One region of the Parageobacillus sp. G301 genome, then DNA from elsewhere that is predicted to be linked to it. Evidence: predicted binding sites of a transcription regulator. Region 1 holds the regulator's gene; the other holds the start of a gene.
What was found. The regulator LexA, encoded in region 1, represses DNA repair genes until DNA is damaged. The targets are predictions, from matches to a motif close to CGAACATATGTTCG.
Positions count from the first base shown of each region.

Region 1 (7,858 bases):
CAAATGCTTTTCAACGGCGCTTTCGCGCATTGATGCTCACGCAATAGTCCGACAATCTTTTCCGTACGATCGCGATAATAGCTTGCCACTTCTTCATTTAGCAAATAAATCCAATAGCGTACCATTTCCCATCCCCCGTTCCTTCTATTCGTTTATTTCTATTATAAGAAAACAAAAGGGAAAAATATGTCTATTAACGGAAAATTTTTTTGCTAACATTGTCGATTTTTCACATAACAAAAGCTGTCTCCACCGAAAAGGCGAAGACAGCTTTTTCTTGTTATTTGTCAAGCAATGCTTTTACTCGTTTAACCACATTTTCTACTGTAAATCCGTATTCTTCCATGATTTTTTCTCCTGGTGCGGAAGCTCCGAAGCGGTCGATGGCTAAAATATCGCCTTCATCACCGACATAACGCTCCCAACCGAGCGAAGCTGCCATTTCAATAGCTAAACGTTTTTTCACTGCACGCGGAAGCACTTGTTGTTTATACTCATCCGGTTGTTTTTCAAAACGATCCCATGATGGCATGCTGATGACGGAAACGTGAATGCCTTCTTCCGCTAATGCTTGTTGTGCTTTCACCGCAAGGCTTACCTCAGATCCAGACGCAAGCAATAATGCTTCTGGATTGCCGTTTTTCGCCTCAGATAGGACATAAGCACCTTTTTTCACGCCCTCGTATGCCCGTTCTGCCGTATTTGGCAATGTCGGGACATTTTGCCGCGTTAACACTAATGCGGTCGGTTGATCGGTTGACTCTACGGCTAAACGCCATGCAGCCGCCGTTTCATTCGCATCAGCCGGGCGAATGACTGATAAATTCGGCATCGCGCGCAACGATGGCAAATGCTCAATTGGCTCATGCGTCGGCCCGTCTTCGCCAACAGCGATGCTGTCATGCGTAAGAACGTACGTCACTGGCAAGCCCATTAATGCAGCGAGACGGATGGCAGGGCGCAAATAATCAGAGAAAACAAAGAACGTACCGCCGAATACTTTTAGACCGCCATGTAATGCCATTCCGTTCATTGCTGCGCCCATCGCAAATTCACGCACGCCAAACCAAATGTTTCGCCCTTCATAGCTTTCTGGAGTAAAGTTTCCGGCGCCTTTAATTAATGTTTTATTGGAACTTGCAAGGTCGGCTGAACCGCCGATCAATTGCGGAACCGTTTTAGCAATTGCGTTTAGCACTTCTCCAGAAGATGCGCGTGTTGCCAGGCTTTTTCCTTCTTCATATACCGGAAGAGCTTTTTCCCATCCTTCTGGAAGTTCTCCGTTCATCGCTAATTTCAATTGTTTCGCCAAATCCGGATACGCTTTTTCGTACTGGGCAAATAGTTCATTCCATTCCGCTTCTTTTTTCTCTCCCGCTTCTTTTACTACTTGACGGAAGTGATCATATACTTCTTGCGGAACGTAAAAATCTTCTTCAAATGTCCATTTATACGCTTCTTTCGTAAGTTTTAACTCTTCCGCCCCAAGCGGAGCGCCGTGTACGTTAGATGTTCCGGCTTTATTTGGCGAACCGTAGCCAATGGTCGTTTTCACTTCAATCAATGTCGGACGAGTCGTGTCCGCTTTCGCTTCTTCAATGGCTTTAGCGATTTCCTCAATATTATTTCCATCTTCTACGCGCAAATATTGCCAGCCGTACGCTTTAAAGCGCTGTTCTACATTTTCAGAAAAGGAAAGGTTTAATTCTCCGTCAAGCGAAATATCGTTCGAGTCATAAAGAACGATAAGGCGGCCGAGTTTTAAATGTCCAGCTAATGATGCAGCTTCAGATGCAACCCCTTCCATTAAGTCGCCATCGCCGCAAATCGCATACGTATAGTGGTTTATAATTTCAAAATTTTCCCGGTTATATGTAGCTGCTAAATGGCGCTCTGCCATTGCCATACCAACGGCCATTGCAATCCCCTGGCCGAGCGGACCAGTCGTTGCTTCTACCCCTGGTGTATGACCATATTCTGGATGTCCTGGCGTTTTGCTGCCCCATTGACGGAATTGTTTAATATCTTCCATGGAAACATCGTAACCGCTTAAATGAAGCAGGCTGTATAACAGCATCGATCCATGCCCTGCGGATAACACGAATCTGTCGCGGTTAAACCATTTCGGATTGCTTGGATTGTGATTCATAAATTTCGTCCAAAGTGTATATGCCATCGGTGCCGCTCCCATCGGCATTCCTGGATGACCGGATTTCGCTTTCTCGATGGCATCGATCGACAATGTTCGAATCGTCGTAATCGCTAATTCTTCGATTGTATGCGTCATGTTTTTCATCCTTTCATCAACGTAGTGTCAATTCTATCATATAGAAAATGAAAGGAAATGTACAACTTATTTCTTTAGTTTATAAAAGAAAGCATCTTTATGTTTTAAGATGCTTTCTTTTGCCTTTTAATGAAACCGGCTTTTTTGACTTTCTTTTAATTTTTTTGGTGTCACATCATTGCCATTGGGATCGATAACCGTTACGGAATGCAACATATCCTCCATCGCTTTGCGAAACACTTGGATGTATTCGCGGCGAAGCTGCTGCTGTTCAAGCGCTTCTTCCTTTGTTAAACCAGATGATTTCGCCTTTTTGGCCAACTCGTTAATTCGTGCCATTTTTTGCTTTGATAACATGTTTGCCTCCACCTATTATTGTATTGTTACGCTCTCATCTTATAGGACATAAATAGAAATCGCAACTATCTTGCTTCATCACACGCTTGGGCATATTGCGACAAGACGTTTAAAATCCATGAATGCAAAAAGATCCGCCGCAAACGAAGAACGGATGCATCTTTATATAAAAAAGCAACGGAAAAGATTGTTTATTAACGATACTTTCATATGGACGATGAATGAGAATCCACATATTCTCGATAGCGGCGGTGAACGGTCGCTTTCGAAACATCGTAACCAAACCCGCGCAATGTCGCAGCAATTTCCGCAAACGTCAAACCGTTATGGCGAAGGCGGACGATTTCTTCGACAGGGAGATCGATTCGCTCCCTCCCAGCATTTTCGCCAATGTGCTTTAAATTTCGCTCAGGCCGGTACCCCTGCTCAATCGCCCGCCTCATTCCGCGCTTAATTTTTAAATTATGTATTTTCCGCTGATACTCTTCGACAATGCTAAGAATGTTTAATACCATCGAATCCGCCTCTGATAGCTGCATTTCGCCGTTATGGGTGATCGTATATATTTTTACTCCCTCTTTTTGAATGCAGTGGAGAAGTGCGATTCTTGCATGGCCGCGTCCCAATCTTGTTTCATCTTGGATAAGAAGCGCATCAATCCGCTGCTCTTTCAACGTGGAAAGCAAGTCAAACACACCGTCTCTGTCTACTTCATAGCCGCTTGCTTGTTCCATAATGACTTTCACTACTTCAAAGCCGTGCTTTTCCGCAAGAAGCTCCAGCTCTTCTCTCTGGCGTTCCAGCGATGTCTCCTGCTCTCCCTTATCTGTGCTGACACGACAGTAAATAACCGCTTTCACTTTAACCACTCCATGATTTTATTTGCTGACGACTAACGATTTGTCTTCTTTTGATTTTAACACAGGAATAACAATTTTTTCACCGGCGACAATTCGTTGGCTCGACAAATGATTGACATCGATCACCCAGTTAATAAATTCCGTTGTCGAAAGTTGATGTTGTCCTTCATATTCCTTTGCCAGCTTCCATAGCGTGTCTCCCGATGCGACCGTAATTTCCATATATTTGTCTTTTTCTATCGGTTTATTCGCGTATAAAAATGCCCCAATTACCATCAATAAAAGCGCCGAAAAAATAATATAATGCACAAACATGCGTTTCATGTTATCCCACCTCTTAAGAATGTTTGTTCGGTTTTATCCTCATTATAATGAGGAACATTTGTTTGTGTCAATATAAATTTCGAACTTATGTTTGTTTTTTTTATGCCTGCATGCTATAATGTAAACAAATGATGTGGTAAGAGGTGTGTAGGATGACGAAACTATCAAAGCGGCAACAGCAAATTTTGGATTTTATTAAAAAAGAAGTAAAAACAAAGGGCTACCCTCCTTCTGTCCGCGAAATCGGCGAAGCAGTCGGACTTGCTTCCAGCTCCACCGTACACGGGCATTTAGCACGTCTCGAAAGCAAAGGATATATTCGCCGCGATCCAACAAAGCCGCGAGCCATTGAAATTTTGGATGCAGATTTTTCTACTTCCAATCAAACAGACGATGTCATCTCAGTGCCGATCATCGGCAAAGTGACGGCCGGTCAGCCGATTACAGCCATTGAAAACATTGAAGATTATTTTCCGCTGCCGAAACGGCTCGTTTCATCGGGAGATCACGTTTTTATGCTTGAAGTGATGGGAGACAGCATGATTGAAGCAGGTATTTTAGATGGAGATTATGTGATTGTGCGCCAACAGCAATCCGCGGATAACGGAGATATCGTTGTAGCAATGACGGAAGACAATGAGGCAACGGTAAAGCGGTTTTTTAAAGAGAAAGATCATATTCGCCTGCAGCCGGAAAACTCTAATTTAGAACCAATTATCGTCCGCGATTGCACGATTCTCGGCAAAGTAATCGGCGTCTATCGCGTCATTCACTAAGCATTTATACAAACAAAGGCTATCTCGCATGAAGCGAGATAGCCTTTTGCCTTTTAATAGAGTTCCATATATTGATCGCGTTCCCATTGATGAACAGCAGTTCGGAACATATCCCATTCGATTTCTTTCGCTTCGACGAAATGTTCGAATAGATGTTTTCCGAGGGCTTGAACGATTACTTCGTCCGATTTTAAGTTTTCGAGCGCTTCCGCCAATGTCGCTGGCAAGTCAACAATTCCTTCTTCTAGGCGTTCTTCTTTTGTCATCACGTAAATGTTGCGGTCCACTGGAGCCGGAGGAGTTAATTTGTTTTTAATTCCGTCTAGTCCAGCTGCTAACAATACCGCCATTGCTAAATAAGGGTTTGCCGATGGATCCACGCTGCGCACCTCAATGCGCGTGCTCATTCCCCGTGAAGCTGGAATACGGATCAGCGGGCTGCGGTTGCGAGCGGACCATGCAACATAACATGGCGCTTCATATCCAGGAACAAGACGTTTGTATGAGTTCACCGTTGGGTTTGTCACTGCCGTAAAGTTTGGCGCATGTTTCAGCACACCGGCAATAAATTGAAGCGCCGTATCGCTTAATTGCAAGTCGCCATTTGGATCGAAAAACGCGTTTTCATTATTTCTAAATAAAGATAAATTGCAGTGCATTCCAGAACCGTTAATGCCGAAGATTGGTTTCGGCATAAATGTCGCGTGAAGACCGTGTTTGCGTGCAATGGTTTTGACAACAAGCTTAAATGTTTGAATGTCGTCGCACGCTTTTACCGCATCGGCGTATTTAAAGTCAATTTCGTGCTGGCCAGGCGCCACTTCATGGTGTGAAGCTTCAATTTCAAATCCCATTTCTTCTAATTCGAGAACGATATCACGACGACAGTTTTCTCCTAAATCGGTTGGCGCCAAGTCAAAATAACCGCCTTGGTCGTTCAATTCAAGGGTAGGACGCCCATTTTCATCGAGTTTAAATAGGAAGAATTCTGGTTCTGCACCTAGATTGAAAGCGGTAAATCCGAGCGCTTCCATCTCTTTTAACATCCGCTTTAAGTTATAGCGCGGACACCCTTCAAACGGAGTACCATCTGCATTATAGATGTCACAAATAAAGCGGGCTACTTTTCCTTTTTCCGCCGTCCATGGGAAAATAACGAACGTATCTAAATCAGGATATAAGTACATATCCGATTCTTCGATACGGACAAATCCTTCGATCGATGAACCGTCGAACATCATTTTGTTGTCTAGCGCTTTTTCTAGCTGGCTGATTGGAATTTCTACGTTTTTGACAGTGCCAAGAATATCGGTAAATTGCAGACGGATATACTTGACGTTTTCTTCTTTGACGATGCGCATAATGTCTTCTCTTGTGTACTTTGCCATTTCTAAACTCCTCCCCGGCTCCCAATTTTATGACGAACGATTATTAATGAAAGAAGCGAGCGAGATCTCCTTGGCGTAGTGATGCACGATGAAATCGGCCCGCTTGCATGAGTTCCGTTCGCAAAATTTCGCGCAATTCCTCATCGGATAATCTTTGGTTCACCACTTTTTCCACTTTTTCCGTTTGTTCTTTATTCTTATCCGATTGTCGCGCTGCAAAAATTTGCTTGATGCCGGCCAAGTTTACTCCCTGATCAATCAAGTCCTTAATTTCAAGAAGACGATCGATATCGTTTAGTGAAAATAAACGGCGATTCCCTTCTGTGCGTGCTGGAGAAACAAGGCCATGCTCCTCGTAATAACGGATTTGACGGGCAGACAATTCTGTTAATTGCATCACTATCCCAATCGGAAACAATGGCATGGAACGACGAATATTGCTATTCATGCCAATTCCTCCTCGCTTATGATATTTAATTTTACATCACGTTAGAATATATGTCAATGAAATGTTAGATTTCCTTACAAAGAAATTAATCGTTTTTCCATTAGCTGATCAATCGCCGTACAAATAGCGATTTTCACATGAGAATATGTTAATCCTCCTTGTACATAAGCAACATATGGAGGCCGAATCGGACCGTCCGCAGTTAATTCAATGCTCGCTCCTTGAATAAACGTTCCTGCCGCCATAATGACGTCGTCTTCATAGCCGGGCATATAGCTTGGGTACGGAGTAAAATGTGCGTTTACCGGAGAGGAAAATTGTATCGCTTGGCAAAACGCGATCATTTGTTCTGGATCCTCAAATTGTACTGACTGAACTAAATCAGTCCGCTTCGCATCCCAAGACGGCTGCGTGTTTAAACCAATTCGTTCAAGCATCGCCGCTGTAAAAACCGCTCCTTTTAACGCTTGGCCAACGATATGAGGGGCTAAGAAAAACCCTTGATACATTTCATGTAAGCTATATAAAGTAGGGCCCGCTTCGGCGCCGATGCCCGGAGAAGTCATGCGATACGAGCATGCCTGCACATATTGTTTTTTTCCAACGATATATCCTCCCGTTTTCGCAAGTCCTCCGCCGGGATTTTTAATCAGCGATCCCGCCATTAAGTCTGCACCAACGTGGCATGGTTCTTTTTCTTCGACAAATTCGCCATAACAATTGTCGACGAAGACAACGACATCCGGCTTGATCGCTTTTACAAACGAGATCATTTCGCTTATTTCTTCAATCGTAAATGATGGCCGCGTAGCATATCCTCTCGAACGCTGAATGCCGATCATTTTTGTCCGCTCATTAATCGCGTTTTTGACAGCATCAAAGTCAACTCGGCCTTCTGTTGTCAGCGGCACACTTTGATAATGAATATGAAATTCTTTTAATGAGCCGACACCGCTGCCGCGAATGCCAACAATTTCTTCTAACGTATCATATGGGTTTCCGGTAATATAAAGCAGCTCATCGCCCGGTCTGAGAATGCCGAATAAAGCAATGGAAATCGCATGTGTTCCTGAAATAATTTGCGGGCGGACAATTCCCGCTTCGGCGCCGAATACGTCCGCATATATTTGTTCGAGCGTATCTCGGCCGATGTCATCATATCCATACCCTGTTGATGGAATGAAATGACTGTCACTCACTTTATGACGCCGAAAACTTTCTAATACCCGATATTGATTAATATCGATCCGTTCATCAATTTCTTTGTGGATTGGTGCAATTTGTGCTTCGATTTCTTTCACCAGTGCAGAGATTTTTTCTCCATGTCGTAACTGTGTGAACATATGATGACCCTTTCTATTATTGATATTGTCGCAATTGTCCATATAACGGATGTTTTGGCATCATATAGCCTTTAC
Region 1 is NZ_BSDB01000001.1:970,022-977,879, forward strand. It holds gene sirA (sporulation inhibitor of replication protein SirA) at 1-125, opposite strand, end outside; gene tkt (transketolase) at 281-2,287, opposite strand; gene QSJ37_RS04940 (DUF896 domain-containing protein) at 2,414-2,644, opposite strand; gene QSJ37_RS04945 (YneB family resolvase-like protein) at 2,851-3,504, opposite strand; gene yneA (cell division suppressor protein YneA) at 3,523-3,828, opposite strand; gene lexA (transcriptional repressor LexA) at 3,981-4,604, shown strand; gene glnA (type I glutamate--ammonia ligase) at 4,658-5,992, opposite strand; gene QSJ37_RS04965 (MerR family transcriptional regulator) at 6,036-6,440, opposite strand; gene QSJ37_RS04970 (methionine gamma-lyase family protein) at 6,515-7,783, opposite strand; gene hflX (GTPase HflX) at 7,800-7,858, opposite strand, start outside.

Region 2 (7,858 bases), 610 kb from region 1:
GATGAAAAATAGTTTCATCAATAAAGGCGACTAGACCAAGACCGAACAGGAGGCCTGACCATAGATTACGAGCCGAGTTTGCAGATCGAGTTGCATAATTTGAATGATTTTTAAATTCACGTTTTCAGCAGTCATACGATCCTCCTTCGTTTCATTCCGCACTTACACCTTCACATCGTTTCTTCCCCCATCTTTCCCCAAATAAACAAGTTATAATCAAGATTAGCAGGAAAATTGCCCTTATAAATAAACAGAACAAAAATTAATTCAACATAATGTAAATTATGTAGAAAACATAGTGACAGGAAAACGGCAGAATTTTGGCAGAAAAATGACAGATTATTTTGTTTCGGACATGCTATGATGGTGTCGTGGATATGTTGAAGCAGAGTGTCACTCCGGATCGGGGTGGCGTTTTTATTTTAAGGATCAGTTTGGTTCAATAGGAATAATTTGTAAAGAATTTTTTATTGAATAAATGGGGATAATAGTTTGATAAGGAAAATGCAGGAGTGCGTAGCATGTTTGAGGTTATAATTGCGATGTAGTGCTTATTAGCATTTTGGCGTAGGGGAGATTGGAAAAACATTGAGAAATATTATTCAACTTTGCTATATGTAGCTGTTGCCAATCTCACATATAAAGTGATTGCCCTGTTTCATTTTCATCTATGGAAAATGAAAGGTGCAGAAATGTTAGGAGATACAGCAGCTTATTTTGTATATCTTTTGTTTATTATGGTTCCTGCAACATTGATTTACTTATCTAATTATCTAGATACTGCACTACAACAAATTTTTTATATAGCGAAGTGGGTTGCTCTATTTACTGTAATTGAATGAATAGGATTAGAGTATTTCGATACAATTAACCATCATATTCTTCTATTCTAGTCATGCTGGCAAATGCGGTTTAACAAAATTTATTATTAACAAAGCGCCAAAGACAGCCTCTTATCGTTCATTTTTGAACTGTAAGAGGCTGTTTTATAGAATAAAATTATTTATTTAAACTATGTTCTAAATAATCAATGAAAACAAAAAAGCAAATAATCAACAAAGTAAATGAATGGAAGAAATGGTTTTTCCATGCGGGATGACTCCCACTTCTAATTGGGGCGGGGTGTAAACCAATAGAAGTGGGAAGAGGAATCGCCATAACGTAGAAAATAACGAACATATGTGCTATAATTGAATTATCTTATGCAGATTGTTTTTTGAACAAGAAAGAGATGGAGAAAGGGGATGTTACGTGAAACTTTCCACCATCATACATTCACGCTGATCGAAAAGCTAAGCTTTCGCAATACGCCAGCATGTTGAGTCCAACGTACAAGGAACTCTCATTCATTGCTGAAACGGTACATAGAGCTTGGTCAACTTCTCTTCGTTAGAAGGGATTATCTAAACAAAGTGAAAGTGGGAGCAGTTTAAAAAAGGGGAAAAATAACATGGAGGCAACGTACCAAAAGCGAAGCCGAGTAATTTTCCATGTCGACTGTAATTCGTTTTTCGCCAGCTGCGAAATCGCTCGAGACCCCTCATTAAAAGGAAAAGCGGTTGTTGTAGCGGGAGATCCGAAAGAACGAAAAGGAGTTGTGTTAGCGGCGAACTATATCGCGAAACAGCGTTTTGGTATTTATACGACAATGCCATTATGGGAAGCGAAGAAAAGGTGCCCGCAACTTGTTGTTCTAAAACCCGATTTTCATTTATACCGCGAGATAAGTGAGAAAGTATTTCAGTTTTTAGCAACGTTTACACCCGTTTTAGAGCGCGCTTCGATAGACGAAGGATACTTGGATATCACCGATTGTTATTTGCTTGGTTCACCGTTGGATATCGCGGAGCAAATTCAAAAAGGGTTGTTACAGACGCTACATATTCCTGTAAGCATTGGAATTGCACCAAATAAATTTTTAGCCAAAATGGCAAGCAACATGAAAAAACCATTGGGCATCACGGTGCTGCGCAAACGCGATGTGCCGAAAGTACTTTGGCCTCTCCCTGTTCAGAAGATGCATGGCATCGGTGACAAAACGGCAAAAAAATTAAATAGTATCGGCATTTTTACGATTGGCGAATTGGCAAAGGCGGAAAAAGTGACATTACAAAATTTGCTTGGCATCAATGGGGTTCGATTAAAAGAGTGGGCTAATGGGATTGATCCCCGTCCTGTTGATCCAGAATCAGGAGAAAAGTGGAAATCCATCGGAAACTCCACAACGCTTTCCCGCAATGTGACAGAAGAACGGATTCTTCTTGAAGTGCTGCGCGATTTGGCGCAATCCGTCAGCAATCGCATGAAACAAAAAGGCGTCGTCTCTTCCACCGTCCAAATTATGATCCGCTACAGCAATTTTCAAACGATCACCCGCAGTAAAACATGGGGAAATCCGTTCCAGGAGGCGGAAGAAATTTTTCAGCGCGCCGTCTACTTATTAAAACGCCATTGGAACGGCAATCCGGTAAGACTGTTAGGAATTACCGCCGTAGACGTATTTGATAAAAAAGAGGCGGTGAAACAATTAGACTTGTTTCACTTTGAAGAAGAAGCCAAAAAAGAAGCGTTATGGAATACGATTGAGCAGCTGCAACAAAAATTCGGTAATAGTATTATTCAAAGAGGATCTGAACTTTTCAGAGACAAAAGCGGTGATAATGGAAAATCGTTATAACGATAGAAGTGATAGCGTTAGTCATCCTTGTTCTTGCCTTGTTTCAAAGACGAAAAGTTTATGTATCGCTAATTATAGAGAACTCGTTTCAGAAAGATATGTTGATGTTTTTTTAACAACAATGGTAATATTGATACATATACATCAACAAAAAGAGGGATGCTATGAAACCAACACCAGCTATCTGTTTTGCTGCGGATGTCAAAAAGTCCAGACAGATGGAAAAGGGACGTCTACTAAGTATCTTGAACGAATATCAACAGATGATCAATCAGCGATTCCATCAAGATTTACTCGTTCCATTTACGATTCGAAATGGAGATGAACTGATTGGAGTCATCGGAAACTTTGCTGTCGCATATCCACTTATTGATTATATATTGCAACAATCTCATTTGCATCGATGCCCGTTTTATCTAGGAATTGGCATTGGAAAACTGGAAACGACGAATATAACCGATGTTCATGCGATAAACGGAAGCGCAATATTATACGCGTTTGAAGCGAGAGATCAACACCTAAAAGAAAAGAGCGACAAAATAAAGATTTGGAATGAAGCCGAAGCGGAGACGAGTTTTTATATTTTATCCGAATCCGTTCCTTCCGAACCGTTGAATACATTATTAGGGTTTATCTTATCAACCAAACGAAAATGGACAAGCAAACAGCAACAAGTTATTCGCCTGATCGAGCAATTCCCTGAATGGACATACGAAAAAATTGGAAACCATTTAGGGTACAAATCGCCCATTTCTACTGTCAGTTATTTGCTAAAGCGCGCCGATTATCAAAAAGTAAAAGCGGCGGAAGCCAGCTTTACTCAATTGCTACTTTTGTATGAAAAGCTTTTAAAATAGACGCATAAGGAGCGATCATCTTGTGGGTATATTTTTATGTGGCGCATTTGCTGGGAGATTTTATTTTCCAATCGGATCGATTAGTTAAAGAAAGAAAGGATAAACCGCTTGTCGCTCTAGGCAAACATATCGCCATTCATATCGTTTTAATGGCAATCGCCAGCCTTATGATGATGTTTGTGCACCATTCATTTCATCTCTCTATTTTTCTATTGCTTGGACAAGTCATTTTGCTTATTTCTATTTGTCATTATCTCATTGACTACGGCAAAATCAAATGGAATGATAAGTTGAAAGGAACAGGCAGTCGGGCATTTTTATTTCTTATTGACCAGATACTTCATTTTTTAACCATTTGGATCGTTTTTTATGATATGGTCATTCCAGCATGGTTATTAGAAAACGGCATACCATCTTTTTTGGAAGGTTGGGACACGGATGAAAAAATCGTCGCTACGATTTGTGTTTTCATCTTAGCCACTTATGGCGCTGGCCATTTTCTTCAAATTTTGTTACAAAATATGGTGCCAAATTATGAGCTTCAGGAAGGCATTTATCGTTTATCCGATGAAAAAATTGAAGTAAAAACAAAACACGAGAATAACGGAAGACAGGAAGTCGAAATTACCACCGTAAAAACAGAACAATTTTTTCATGATTCTCCCGCAAAAATCGGCCAAATCATTGGCATGTTAGAACGAACGCTGATCATTATTTTTATGATGATGGATATGCCGCAAGGACTGGCGTTTTTAGCGGCGTTAAAAACATTAACCCGTTTCAAGCAATTCGAACATAAACAGTTTGCCGAGTATTATCTTATTGGTACTTTGTCAAGCGCCATTATTGGCATTTTGCTAGGAATAGTTGCTTCAAAGATTTGGTGAATCCGCTCTTGCGACTATGAAACTATCATTTATCACATCTTTAATAAACGCATTCCATCATTCCTGATTATTGAGAAAATGAAGGGGATGTTGTAAGGAAAGAACCATACCGATTGTGATAGCAGTGGTAGAGAAACTAGCGGCCTAAATTCGTCTAATGTAAGAAAAAGCGGCAGGTAACCCCTGCCGCTTTATATTTATACTAATTTATCCAGATGGGCCCGCCGGTTTACCGCGTACATAATCGGCGCGCCAACCACCATGACGACAAATTCGCCTGCGGCGGTCGTCAGCCACGTGAAAAGGAATGGCAGGTCAAACGCCAGCTTTAACTCCCACGCAATCAAAAACATCGTAAACGTAAATACCAGCGTATTGACGGCCATCCGCGCCCATACATTTTTCACATACCGCATCGAAAAAATCGTGATCAGAAGGGCGATAACCGACTGCCCGACCCCGAAAATGAGATCGTACGCCACCATCGGCGAGAAAAACAGATTGGCAAAAAAGACGCCTAACACAATGCCAAAGAAATACTTTTTATTAAACACGACAAGATGATTCAGCATTTCCGACACGCGAAACTGTACGTTAGTAAATCCAAACGGCTGAATCAGCATTGTCACCGCGATGTACACGGCTGCTAAAATGCCGTTTACGACGATCGTTCTAATGTTCATATGCTTCTCCCCTTACATCGTTAAGGTATATACAAAAAAGGCACCATCGGTATACATGGTGTGGCAAAATGGTGTGGCAAAAAAGCAACATTTATTATTTTATCAAGAAAAGAAGGAAATGCAATGATTGTTTTCTTTTTCGGGATAAATAAGGATAATACCATTCTAATCATGTTATTCTAAAAGAAAAGTGTGACAAAATGTATAGGGAGACGACTCGCTGTTTGTTACATCCTATTTATCCCGAAATCGTTGGAGGTTCGTATGCCGTATTATGTTTGGATAATCATTAATGTGTTATTCATCATTGGTTCTGTACTGTATATATGGGGCGTTCATTCGTATGATTCCACCGTCATTTTATTAGGAAAACTGTTCGCTCAGCTAGCTATATTATTGTTTCTCATTAACGTTAACATGTACTTTATATTTCTTGTCATTAGAAAATCGAAAGTGCGTAACGTGAAAGTTGCATTAAGCAACCTGTCACGAAAAATGATGAGGACACATATTCCCATTGCTTTAGCAGGAACAAGCCTTATCGCGCTTCATGCAGGAATTATGCTTTTTCAGTTGGGAGAAATAATCGGATTTTTTCATCCAAAAATGATAACCGGATATTTTGCGATTTTCATGCTAGCACTTACTTTGTTCGCAGGAGTGCTCCGCCATAAAAAAGCTTCCGGTTTTCGTCGAAAATTTCATTTAACGACGGCGATGATTTTTGTGGGTGTGTTCATAATTCACCTTTTTCTTCCATTATAATGAAATTAAGGGATGTTGATAAAATGACTCGTTTCCTGCGACCGAAAATTCACAACTGCTTTTACTTGCACTGTACGAGTTGATGTCATCGATGGATGGAAAGACAAAAATGGGATATATGAAATTCATTTAGGATATTTTCACGAGGAATATGTCAAGCGACGGAAATGGCTGGATGAAAAAACGCAGAATTAGCAAAAATGGCTCCTACGGATAAGGAAAGGGTTCAAATTCTTGAAATTCGTGACGATGAAATAAAACATTATCAACGATTTACAAAAAATATATGTAAGTCTGACAGGTATGCAGCTTGATGTCAAAGTTATGGAGGAATGTCCTAATACCTATGTTGAAGGGTTAGAATATGACCTGGAAGATGAACGAAAAACTGTTGATTTTTACCTAGATATTGCTGAAGAGTTGAATAATCCATATATAAAAGAAATTTTCCGCCGTGTAGCAGCAGATGGACAAAATCATGCAGTCTGGTTCCTATACTATTTTATAAAGAATAAAAGAGCTGAATTGTAATGAATTCAGCTCTTTTATTATATGAAAAAAGATGTATTTAACCATCTTTTTAGCCCTGACGTTATTTTAAAAAATGGGCAGACCGAATGAAAGACTTGTTAGCAACCAACAGTACCTTCAGGGAAAGCAGGAGTTATTCCTGTAGCCGCGACTTGCATTTGTTGGACTTGTAATACTTTTACAGTAAGATCCATGACGATTTTTTCGCGCAATGAGCTAAACTCTCCCTCAGGGCTTACATGAGTTGGCGAAAAATCAAGTTCGTAGAAATTCGCGCCTATTAACTCGCCGTATGGTTGTTCATTATATTTGACGAGATTTTGGAAGAAATATTTATCTAAGCGAGGAGTTAAGTCGTTTTTCTCATTAAGGAAGAAAGCTTTGCTGTCTTCTGAAATACCGATAATTGGGAAAGTGAGGAAATCGCCTTCTAGGAGTTCTGCAAAACCAGAAAACGGAAGATCGGCAATTCTATCTAGGAGTGCTCCATTACATGCATTGGAAGCATATTCAATATCTTTGCGAATGAAACCTGACACAAATAATTTGGCTCTTGTGACTCTAAAGAAGTCCGTGTCGTCAATACGCGCAAATCTAACAGGCACCAATTTCACTTGTTCTAAAAATACATTCTTTGTCACTCTCTTAATTTCAGTTGCAGCCGGATCAAGCGGAATATCTGCCTCTAAAACAACTTGAATGGTTCTTTCCGCTAGTACAACTGGAACTTTAAGAATTGGCGTAAGACCTGGTGTAGCGACTACCGGGGTAGCTTCATCGGAAAAATGGGATTGTGTATTTGCTTCTACTGGACAAGCTGGGGAAATCGGTTGTTTATTCTTATTGCAAAATTGCGAGTTGCTCATCAAAAATCCACTCCTTACTATTTTTTGAGCTTTTCTCAAGCTCTACGTTAATACAATATTCAACATTCATTTTAAAGTATAGGTTTATACAATGATCATTTTACTCATTTTTAATCAAAGGAAGGGATTTTCACGAATGGTCAATGCGTTCGATGATTTTCTTTCTAGATGCCTTTACCATCATAACTGACTCGAACTTGTTGTACTTGTAGTAAATGAATGATTAAATCCAACACGATTTTTTGGCGTAATCGGCGTGAAGCTGCTGGCTCTTTTTGTATGGCAACCGCATTTCTATTGTAAACTGCAGTATACTCAATATTTTGGTGTATATATCCTTCTATCAATAAATTTCCTTTTAATGCTGCACATGTTCCATTACCGAATGATGAAGAAAATTGGGTAGGTACGAATTTGCAATTTGTCAGCACGACTTCTTTAGAGATTTCGTTTACTTTCATAATTTCTTCTTCAAACATCACATCTTCTTCTAAACATATTTCAATTTCGTATTCCCCGACTACAACCGGAACTCTAATTTGTATGAAATCATGATGAGTACAAGATTGATTATTTGTTTTTTTCTCATGGA
Region 2 is NZ_BSDB01000001.1:355,650-363,507, forward strand. It holds partial or broken gene QSJ37_RS01950 (DUF2243 domain-containing protein) at 1-76, opposite strand, end outside; gene QSJ37_RS01955 (DNA polymerase IV) at 1,451-2,677, shown strand; gene QSJ37_RS01960 (SatD family protein) at 2,842-3,534, shown strand; gene QSJ37_RS01965 (DUF3307 domain-containing protein) at 3,555-4,421, shown strand; gene QSJ37_RS01970 (QueT transporter family protein) at 4,619-5,104, opposite strand; gene QSJ37_RS01975 (hypothetical protein) at 5,369-5,869, shown strand; partial or broken gene QSJ37_RS01980 (ferritin-like domain-containing protein) at 6,055-6,400, shown strand; gene QSJ37_RS01985 (CsxC family protein) at 6,499-7,266, opposite strand; gene QSJ37_RS01990 (BC_2427 family protein) at 7,431-7,858, opposite strand, start outside.
Region 2: QSJ37_RS01955 (DNA polymerase IV) is a predicted target of LexA. The motif match lies at 1,173-1,186, and genes of this name have one in related genera.